DNA from 2 places in the Bradyrhizobium sp. WYCCWR 12699 genome. Region 1 is predicted to be linked to the other one. Evidence: riboswitches for the same ligand, from Rfam matches in the RefSeq annotation. Region 1 holds a riboswitch; the other holds the start of a gene.
The links. A riboswitch is a leader RNA that binds a small molecule or an ion and turns the genes downstream of it on or off. The one in region 1 is predicted to bind cobalamin.

Region 1 (4,744 bases):
CGCCGAGTTCGATCTTCCCGTGCGCGACACCGAGGAAGCGGATTACCGCAAGGGCGTGGACGACTGGCACGATGCGGTTGCCGCGACCTGGTCGAAAGCGATCAGAGATCATCTCAAGGGTGAGGGCAAGGTCGCGCTGCTGATCTGGGGCGATCCCTCGCTGTATGATTCCTCGCTGCGCATTGCGCGGCGGCTCGATCCCTTGCCTAAAATCGAAGTCGTGCCCGGCATCACCTCGATCCAGGCGCTGTGCGCGGCCCATGCGCTGCCGCTCAACGACATCGGCGAGCCGTTTCTGGTCACGACGGGACGGCGCCTGCGCGAAGGCGGCTGGCCGCAAGGTGTCGACACCGTGGTGGTGATGCTCGACGGCGGCACGGCGTTCCAGTCGCTCGATCCTGATAGCCTCCACATTTACTGGGGCGCCTATCTCGGCATGCAAGATCAGATCATCCTATCCGGCGCGCTCGCCGAAATCGGCCCGCGTATCGTGGCCGTGCGCCAGGAGGCGCGCGCGCGCCACGGCTGGATCATGGACAGCTACATTCTCAAGCGTACGCGTTAAGCGAGGCAGCATGCTCCCCGACTGGGTCACCCAGAAATGCCCCGAGATCTCCGCGGTCCATCGCGACGCGGCGATCGCGCGTCAGGCGCAACTGACGAAGCCGACCGGCGCGCTCGGCCGGCTCGAGCAGCTCGCGATCGAGCTCGCGGGCTTGCAGGCCACCGAGCAGCCGCGCGCGGCGCGCGTGCCGATCGTCGTCTTCGCCGGCGACCACGGCATCGTCGCGCAGGGCGTGTCGGCCTATCCGCAAGCGGTGACCATCGCGATGATGGCGAATTTTGCCGCGGGCGGTGCCGCGATCTCGGTGCTGGCGCGCGAGCTCGGCTGCAGCCTGGAAGTGGTCGACGCCGGCACGCTTGCGCAGGAGGAGATGACGGGAATCGTCACCGACAAGTCGCGCCATGGCACGCGCGATTTCAGCGTCGAGGCCGCGCTCACACCTGCGGAACTGGCGTTCGCCTTCGAGGCCGGCCAGCGCGCGGTCGCGCGTGCGGCGGCCAACCCGCCTGATCTCCTGATCTTCGGCGAGATGGGGATCGGCAACACCACCACATCGGCAGCGATTGCCGCGAGCCTGCTCGGTATCAGCGCCGAGGAGATCGCGGGCAGCGGCACCGGCGTCGATGCCGCCGGCCGGGCGCACAAGGCGCGGGTGATCGACGCGGCGATCGCGCATCATGGCGTTGCAGGCGTTTCGCCCGAAAAAATCCTGTGCGCCGTCGGCGGTCTCGAAATCGCGGCGATCTCGGGCGCGATCATCGCGGCCGCGCAGCGCCGCATTCCCGTATTGATCGACGGCTTCATCGTGTCGGTCGCAGCGCTCGCGGCGGTGCGGCTGAATCCGTCGTGCCAGCCGTTCCTGCTGCCGTCGCATCAATCGGCCGAGCAGGGGCACCGGCTGGTGCTGCGCGCGCTGAACGTGCAGCCGCTGATCAGCCTCGATCTCAGGCTCGGCGAGGGATCGGGCGCCGCCATCGCGCTGCCCTTGGTGCGCAGCGCCTGCGCACTTCACAACGGCATGGCGACCTTTGCCGAAGCCAATGTGCCGGACAGGCCTAGCTGACCCGCTGATTGACCGAGACGACACGCCATCCGGTCGCGAGGCGATCGATCCGGGTCAGCGACAGCGGATCGATCACGAAGCGCAAGGCGGCTTGCGGCGTGAGATCCAGCGCGATGCAGAGCGCGGCGCGGATGGTGCCGGAGTGCACGACGAGCGTGGCCGGTCCGGCTCCGATCCGCGACAGGCCGAGCCGGACACGCGTGACTTGATCCGCAAAGCTTTCGCCGCCCGGTGGCCGCCCGCCGGCCGGATCATTCCAAAACTGGGCGTAAGTCTCGCCGCCGGTCGCAGCGAGCGCGTCGTGCCGATGGCCGGTCCAGTCGCCGAAATCCTGCTCGCGGAATTCGCTGACCAGCTCCGGTTCGAGCCCCAGCGCGCGCGCCGTCTCGACCGTGCGCCGCGACGGGCTGGCATAGCTTGCGGCATTCCGCGGCAGATGGCGCTGCAGCGCCTCCAATTGCGCGCGATCGCCGAGGTCGGCCGGTGCGTCGGCGGCGTGGATGGTGCCTTTGATGCCGTCGACCGGCGCATGCCGGATCAGCCAGAGGAAGGTCTCGCCTTCCATGCTCATCTCCAAGGAAGTTGGTCGCTGTGGCAATAACAGCGCATGGGATACATTGACTCCGTCGCGATGGTAATCCTAGATGCTCGCGACGGTTTCCCCGAGGGGGGATGAAAAGGGAATACGGTGCGGGGAAATTGTCCCCAATGCCGTGGCTGCCCCCGCAACTGTAAGCGGCGAATCTTGCATCACGAGCCACTGGGCATCTCGGTCCCGGGAAGGCGACGCAAGGTACTGACCCGCGAGCCAGGAGACCTGCCGCCAGCCGTGGTCACACGCGAAGATGTCGGTCGGGGAGTACAGACATTCGGCTTCATCGGACGGCTGCAAGGCCCAAGGTGAGACCTCGTTCGCTGTGACGTGCCACTGACGTCATACCGAGGTTTTGTGCCGTGTCTTCCATCCGCATCCTACGACCGCGTCGCTTCCTGATCGCCTCCGCAGCGCTCACGTTGGCAGTGGCCGATCTGCCCGCCGCGATGGCGCAGCAGGCTCGCGAACGGTTGCCGGCGGTCGAAATCTCGCCGGCCCAATCTCGCAAGCAGGCGAAGCCTGCTGGCCGGGAGGGGCAAAGCGCCCTCCGCGCGTCGTCGCGCAGATCCGCTGTGACGGCAGCGCCAAAGCCTTCGGTGCCGGGCGATGGCGTACAGACGCAGGCGGCGACACCGCTCAACAGCAATGCGGTGGCCGAAAGCGCCTCGCGGCTCGGCCTGACGGTGCGCGAGACGCCCGCGACCGTCGAGGTGATCTCGGCCGAGACCATGCGCGAGCAGGGCTATCGCACCGTGTCCGAGGTGGCGCAGGGCGCGGTCGGCGTCACCTCCGGGGATGCGCCGGGGGAGCCGGCGGGCTTCTCGATGCGCGGCTTCACCAACAGCCAGATCAACACGCTCTACAACGGCATCAAGATCGGCCCGCAGAACATGACCTCGCGGATCATGGACACCGCCAATCTGGAAGCCGTGGAGTTCTTGAAGGGACCGGCGTCCCTGATGTCGGGCGAGGGCGCCGCCGGCGGTGCGATCAATTTCGTTACCAAGCAGCCGCATACCGGACCGATCCGGAACGAGGCTGACTTCTCCTGGGATTCGCTGAACTCGTTCCGCGCGCATTACGGCTCGGGCGGCAGCACCAACGTGCAAGGCCTCGACTACCGCTTCGACATCAGCCGTTCCTCGCTCAACGGTTTTGTCGACGACACCAATACCAAGATGCTGGATGTGTCGGGTCAGCTCAACTACCGCATCTCCGACAGCCTCAAGATCTGGGGCGCGATCGAATATCGCGAGGATCGCGGCAAGGCCTATTGGGGCGCACCGCTTGTGCCGGTCGCCTTCAGCGGCTCGCATGCGACGAGCGGGATCGTCTCCGGCAATTACGTCTCGAACTACAACAAGACCAACCTCGGCGCCGTCACCATCGACGACCGCACCTTCAACACCAATTACAACGTTCTCGACAATCGCAACGTGGCGCAGGAAGTGTGGCTCCGCGGTGGCTTCGAGCTGAAGCTGGCGCCTGACCTCATGCTGAAGAGCCAAGCCTATGGCTACGGCGCCGAGCGCACGTGGTTCAACAATGAGGTTGAGGCGTTCAATTCCGGAACGAACCTGGTCGATCGCGAGCGCTTTTACGTCGCCCATAGGCAGCGTCTCGTCGGCAATGTCACAGACCTGATCTGGGACACAGACATCGCCGGCTTCGACAACCGGTTGGTCACGACGTTGTCTTCGAGCTATCTCGATTTCGTCAGGCCGGGCGCCGCCAATTTCCCCGGCGATTCCGTGTCCCTCGTCGATCCCAACCGCGGCTTCTACGGCACGCTCACGACCAAGCAGCAGACCGCCCGGATCGACAACGAGGCGCTGTCGTTCGAGGACCGGCTGAAGCTGACGCGAACCTTCTCGTTGATCGGCGGCCTGCGTGTCGAGCATATCGGGCTCGACCGCAATTCGACCGACGCGGCAGGGGTTGTGAACGCGGGTTTCCCTTACACCAAGGACTGGGCGCCGGTGACGGGACGCATCGGCTACACCTGGGAGGCCGTGCCGGGCCTGACCTTCTTCAGTCAATACGCCACCGGCGCGGACGTCTCGGCCAACAACATCTTCCTGCTTGGTCCGACCCAGCCGCTGGATCTCACCACCGCGCGCACCTACGAGACCGGCGTCAAGCACCTGTTCTGGGACAACAGGGCGGAATGGTCGTTCTCGGCCTACGACATCCTGCGCAAGAACGTCTATGCCGCCGCCGGCGGGCAGGCGCTCAATATCGCCGGGCGGCAGGAGTCCAAGGGCGTCGAGCTTGCCGCCTCGGTGCGTCCGATCGATCCGCTGCGGCTGTGGGGCAACATCGCCTATGTCGATGCGCGCTATGCCGATTACGACTTCGTCGGCGGATCGTTCTCCGGCAACACGCCGCCGAACGTACCGCGCATCGTCTCCAATGCCGGCGCATCGTATCGGTTCTTCACGCCCTGGCCGGTGGAGCTCGGAATCACCGGCCGCCACGTCGGCGACCGCTACAACACCGACGCCAACACGGTGACGATGAA
Region 2 (4,744 bases), 270 kb from region 1:
CGAGACGTCACTGCTCGAGGACGAGAAAATGGCCGCGGGCGTCCTGCCTGCAATCTATGTGAGTGCGGTCGCGCAGTTGAAGAACGGCGGGTGGCCCACGGGGCTTTACGCCGAGTATCCCAGGGATGGGCAGGAAGTCGAGAAATACGCGCGCGCGGCGCGCTCGCCGGAGGGTTTCCAGGCCTATATCCGGGGTTCGAGGAGCGCGGCATGACCGAGGCGTGCACCAGCCGCGAGCTGATGATCTATACGATCTCGCGGCTGCTGAATGGCGTGCGGCATGTTGCGGTCGGTCAATCCTCGCCGATGCCGGCGGCCGGTGCGATGCTGTTGCGTGCGCTCAACGAGCGTGACGGAGCGGAGCGCGTGCAGGTCTCGATCCTCGGATCGGTCAAGCACAATTCCTTCACTGGAGGAGCCGAGGAGCTGTTCGATTGCGCCGCGCAGGGGCGCCTGGATGCCTTCTTTCTCGGCGGTGGCCAGATCGACGGCCGGGGCAATGTCAATCTCGTCGGCACCGGCGACTACCCGAACAATCCGGTTAGGTGGCCCGGCTCGTTCGGCTCCGCCTATCTGTACTTCCTCGTTCCGCGGGTCATCCTGTTCCGCGAGGAGCACAGCCTGCGGTCCCTGGTAGAGCGCGTGGACTTCGTGTCTGCGCCTGGGGTCACCGACGAGACGGTCTATCGGCGCGGCGGCCCGCATGCGCTGCTGACCAACGCGGCGCTATTCTCCTTCGACCGGGAGGCGGGGCGCTTTCGCCTCGAGAGCACGCATCCCGGCTATGGTTGGCGCGACATTCGCGGCACGACGGGCTTTGCCTACGACAACGAGCAATGCGAGGTCACGACGCCGTCGCCGGACGACGCGACGCTGGCCTTGATCCGGGGACGGATCCGCGAGGAGCTGCGCGAATGCTATCCGCAGTTCGCGGGCAACATGCCGGGTCCGGGGTAGGGGATCGCGTCTGCACTCTGCGGTCGGGTTAGGGCGCGTACTCTTGAACATCCGTCGATATCTGCCTCGCGTCGATACTGCCGTCCTCATGCAATTGCGGCAGATGTCGCGAAGGGCCACACCTGATTTGGACCGAGAGGGAAACGCCGCCCCCGGGTGGTTGCCAATTCGCCCGATGGCCAGTTGACAGTCCTTTGCAAATAAAACTAGGTTGCCGGCGACGGTTCTCTTTCGGGAGATCAATAGGGAATACGGTGCGGGTGTCCCCAACGCCGTGGCTGCCCCCGCAACTGTAAGCGGCGAGCCTTCGTCAAAAGCCACTGGGCCTGCGGGCCTGGGAAGGCGGCGACAGGCAACGACCCGCGAGCCAGGAGACCTGCCGTCAGTCGTGGTCACACGCGAGCACATTGGGCGGGGTGTCCTGATGAGTGTTGAGCTGCCTTCCTCTTGAGGCAGCGGCCAAGCTGCGTTCGCGGTGACGTGCCACGTTATCGCGAGACTATTGATGACCTCCCGTAAGATCTTCGCGCCACGCTGCGCGTTGCTCCGTTCAGTTGCATTTTCCTGCCTCGTGGTGTCGAGCAATGGCTGGGCACAATCCGCAAGACCAGCGCAGACGCTCGATCCTGTCGTAGTGGAGCCGTCGGCGAAGCCACCGAATGCCCGGAGCGCCCGACGCAGCGATTCCACGCGCCTCGCGCGCCCACACCAGCAGCGAAACGCAGCTACCGCCGAAACGCGGGCTCCGACGACCAACCCAGCGGGTCCCGTATTCGCCGCACCGACGCTCAACCTCACCGGCGCTAGCACGGCCGGCAGCCGACTAAGCTTGACGCGACTGCAGACGCCGGCCAGCGTGGAGGTGATCTCGGCCGAGACCATTTCTGAACGCGGCCAGCAGAACATCCTCGACGCGGTGACGCAGAACGCCACCGGCTTCACTGCAAGCCCGGCACCAGGCAACGGCGGCGTCTCGTTCAACACCCGCGGCTTCACGGGCCTTGGGTCTGTCATGACGCTCTATGATGGCACCCAGCTTTATATCGGCGCCGGCACCGTGACCTTTCCGTTCGACACATGGTCGACCGAGCGCATCGAGGTGCTGCGCGGCCCTGCTTCGGTGATGTACGGCGCGGGTGCGGTCGGCGGTGCCATCAACGTCGTCTCGAAACTGCCATCGTGGGTCCCTCGCAACCAGGCCGAGATGTCGCTGGACAGCAACATGACGCGGCGAATTGCCGTGGATAGCGGAGGTCCAGTAAGCAGGGACGTCGCCTATCGCATCACCGCCACCGGCAACATGTCGGACGGCTGGGTTGATCGTGACAGGACTTCGAATGTCGCGCTCCATGCCGTGGTCCAGATCAGGCAGAACGAAGACGTCACCTGGACACTGTCCACGGACTATGGCGACCGCAATCCCTCACGCTACTTCGGCACGCCGCTGATCAACGGCATGCTCAATGAATCTCTTCGGTTCAAGAATTACAACGTCAGCGACAGCCACATCCGATACCACGATAGCTGGAGCCAGGCGAAGACGGAATGGCAGGTCGCTGATGGCATCTCGATCCAGAACACGCTCTACTACCTGAACTCCAAGAGGCACTGGAAGGACGTCGAAAGCTACGCTTACAATCCCGGCACCGGCCTGATCAATCGAAGCAGCTATATCGAGATTTTTCACGACCAGCAGCAGGTCGGCAATCGCATGGATGCGAAGTTTCGTGGGCATGTCTTCGGCATGGCCAACGAGTTCCTGGCAGGCTTTGACGTCAACAGCATCAACTTTACCCATACCAACAACTCGCCCTATGGCGGCTCGTCGTCCGTCAACCCGTACAGCTTCGTTCCTGGCGTGTTCAACAGTCCGAACGCCACGGTCCCCAGTTTCGGCAGCGTAACCAACCAATACGCGCTGTTCGCCGAGAACCGGCTGTCGGTCACCGAGCAATTGTCCCTGATTGCCGGCATCCGCCACGATGAGCCGACGGTCACGCGCACCGACTATGTCACGCCCGCCAACAGCTTCGAAAAGTCGTTCTCCTCGACGACCTGGCGCGCCGGCGCGGTCTATACGCCCGTCAAGGACCTCGCTTTCTATGGCCAATATTCCACCGCGGTCGATCCGGTCGGGGGGATCATCTCGCTGTCGTCCGCCAACAAGAATTTCGATCTGGCCACCGGCAGACAGATCGAGATCGGCGTCAAGCAATCGTTCTGGGGCGGCCGGGGTGAATGGACACTGGCCGGCTACGAAATCGTGAAGAACAACCTGCTGGCACGCGATCCCAACGTTCCTTCGCTCACCGTCCAGGTCGGCCAGCAATCATCGCGTGGGATCGAAGCATCAGTCGGGTTCCTGCTCGACTATGGCTGGCGAATAGATGCAAACACAGCCTTCCTGCGCGCGAAGTACGACGACTTCGTGCAATCGGTTGGTGGCGCAGCCGTGAACTATGCCGGCAACGTGCCGGTCAACGTACCGCAGACCGTCTCCAACATCTGGGCGACCTGGGCCTTTGCACCCAACTGGTCGGCCAATGCAGGCGTGCAGATCGTCGGCAAGACCTACGCGGACAATGCCAACACGATGACGCGCCCGGCCTACAACATCGTCAATGCCGGCGTGCAGTGGAAGCCCGATCTCAACACCACCGTGTCGTTCCGCGTCTACAATCTCTTCGATGAGATTTACACGACGTCCGGCGGCACCACGCAGTGGCTGCTCGGAATGCCTCGCACGGCCCAACTCGCCGTCAACGTGAAGTTCTGAGCGTGTCACGCATCCTGAAACGTACGCTCCGGCGGTGGCTGTATATCGGCCACCGCTGGCTCGGCATCGTCACCTGCCTGTTCTTCGCCATGTGGTTCATGTCAGGCGTGGTGATGATGTATGTCGCGTTTCCCGGTCTTGCCGACAAGGAAAGGCTGGCAGCGCTTCCCGACATTCAATGGGAAAAGGTGAAGCTATCGCCGGACGATGCGATGAGGGTCGCAGGCGCGACGCGCTACCCGCGCGATCTCCGGCTCGCCATGCTGGCCGACGAGCCGGTGTATCGGATGATTGGCTGGGACGGTCAGCGGCAGGCGATCTCCGCGGCCGATGGCCGCGTCGTGACCGGGGTCTCCGAACGGGAGGCTCTTGCGGTCGCGCAACATCATCCCGCGAGCAAATCGCCGCAACTGGAAGACATCGTCGATCGCGACCAATGGAGCGTCACCGCCCGTTACGATCCGTTGCGACCGCTCTACCTCATCGGGCTCGGCGATAACGCCGGCACCAAGCTCTATGTTTCCTCGCGCTCCGGCGAGATCGTGCTCGATACCAACCACACCGAGCGCGTCTGGAACTGGCTCGGCTCCATTCCGCATTGGATCTATCCGACCGTTTTGCGCAAGGATGGGCCGTTGTGGCGGCTGGTGGTGCTCTGGATCTCCGGCATCTGCCTCATCGTCGGCGTCACCGGCATCTGGATCGGCATCCTGCGCGTGCGGCTGAAGCGGCGGTACGCGAGCGGCGGGATCTCCCCGTACCGCAGCTGGATGGCTTGGCACCACGTCACTGGACTGATCGCGGGCGCCTTCGTGCTGACCTGGATGTTCTCCGGTTGGCTGTCACTCAATCCCGGCGAATTTTTTGCAGGCCGTAACACCACGCGGGAGACGCTGCAACGCTACGCCGGCCATGATGCGCCGACCATTGCGACCAAGCTGCCGACGCCGCAATCCGCCGCGGTCGAAGCGCGCTTCGTCTGGCTCGATGGCGGCCCGATGATGATCGCCG

Region 2: it holds a riboswitch for cobalamin, as region 1 does, so the genes downstream of both, RPS27_RS32570 (TonB-dependent receptor) here and RPS27_RS33815 (TonB-dependent siderophore receptor) in region 1, are expected to answer to the same signal.

Annotation. Positions count from the first base shown of each region.
Region 1 covers NZ_JAVTJN010000039.1:627,922-632,665, reverse strand. The annotation lists gene cobF (precorrin-6A synthase (deacetylating)) at 1-565, shown strand, start outside; gene cobT (nicotinate-nucleotide--dimethylbenzimidazole phosphoribosyltransferase) at 576-1,628, shown strand; gene RPS27_RS33820 (histidine phosphatase family protein) at 1,621-2,193, opposite strand; cobalamin riboswitch at 2,266-2,468, shown strand; gene RPS27_RS33815 (TonB-dependent siderophore receptor) at 2,583-4,744, shown strand, end outside.
Region 2 covers NZ_JAVTJN010000039.1:356,754-361,497, reverse strand. The annotation lists gene RPS27_RS32580 (CoA transferase subunit A) at 1-214, shown strand, start outside; gene RPS27_RS32575 (CoA-transferase) at 211-957, shown strand; cobalamin riboswitch at 1,162-1,356, shown strand; gene RPS27_RS32570 (TonB-dependent receptor) at 1,787-3,733, shown strand; gene RPS27_RS32565 (PepSY domain-containing protein) at 3,736-4,744, shown strand, end outside.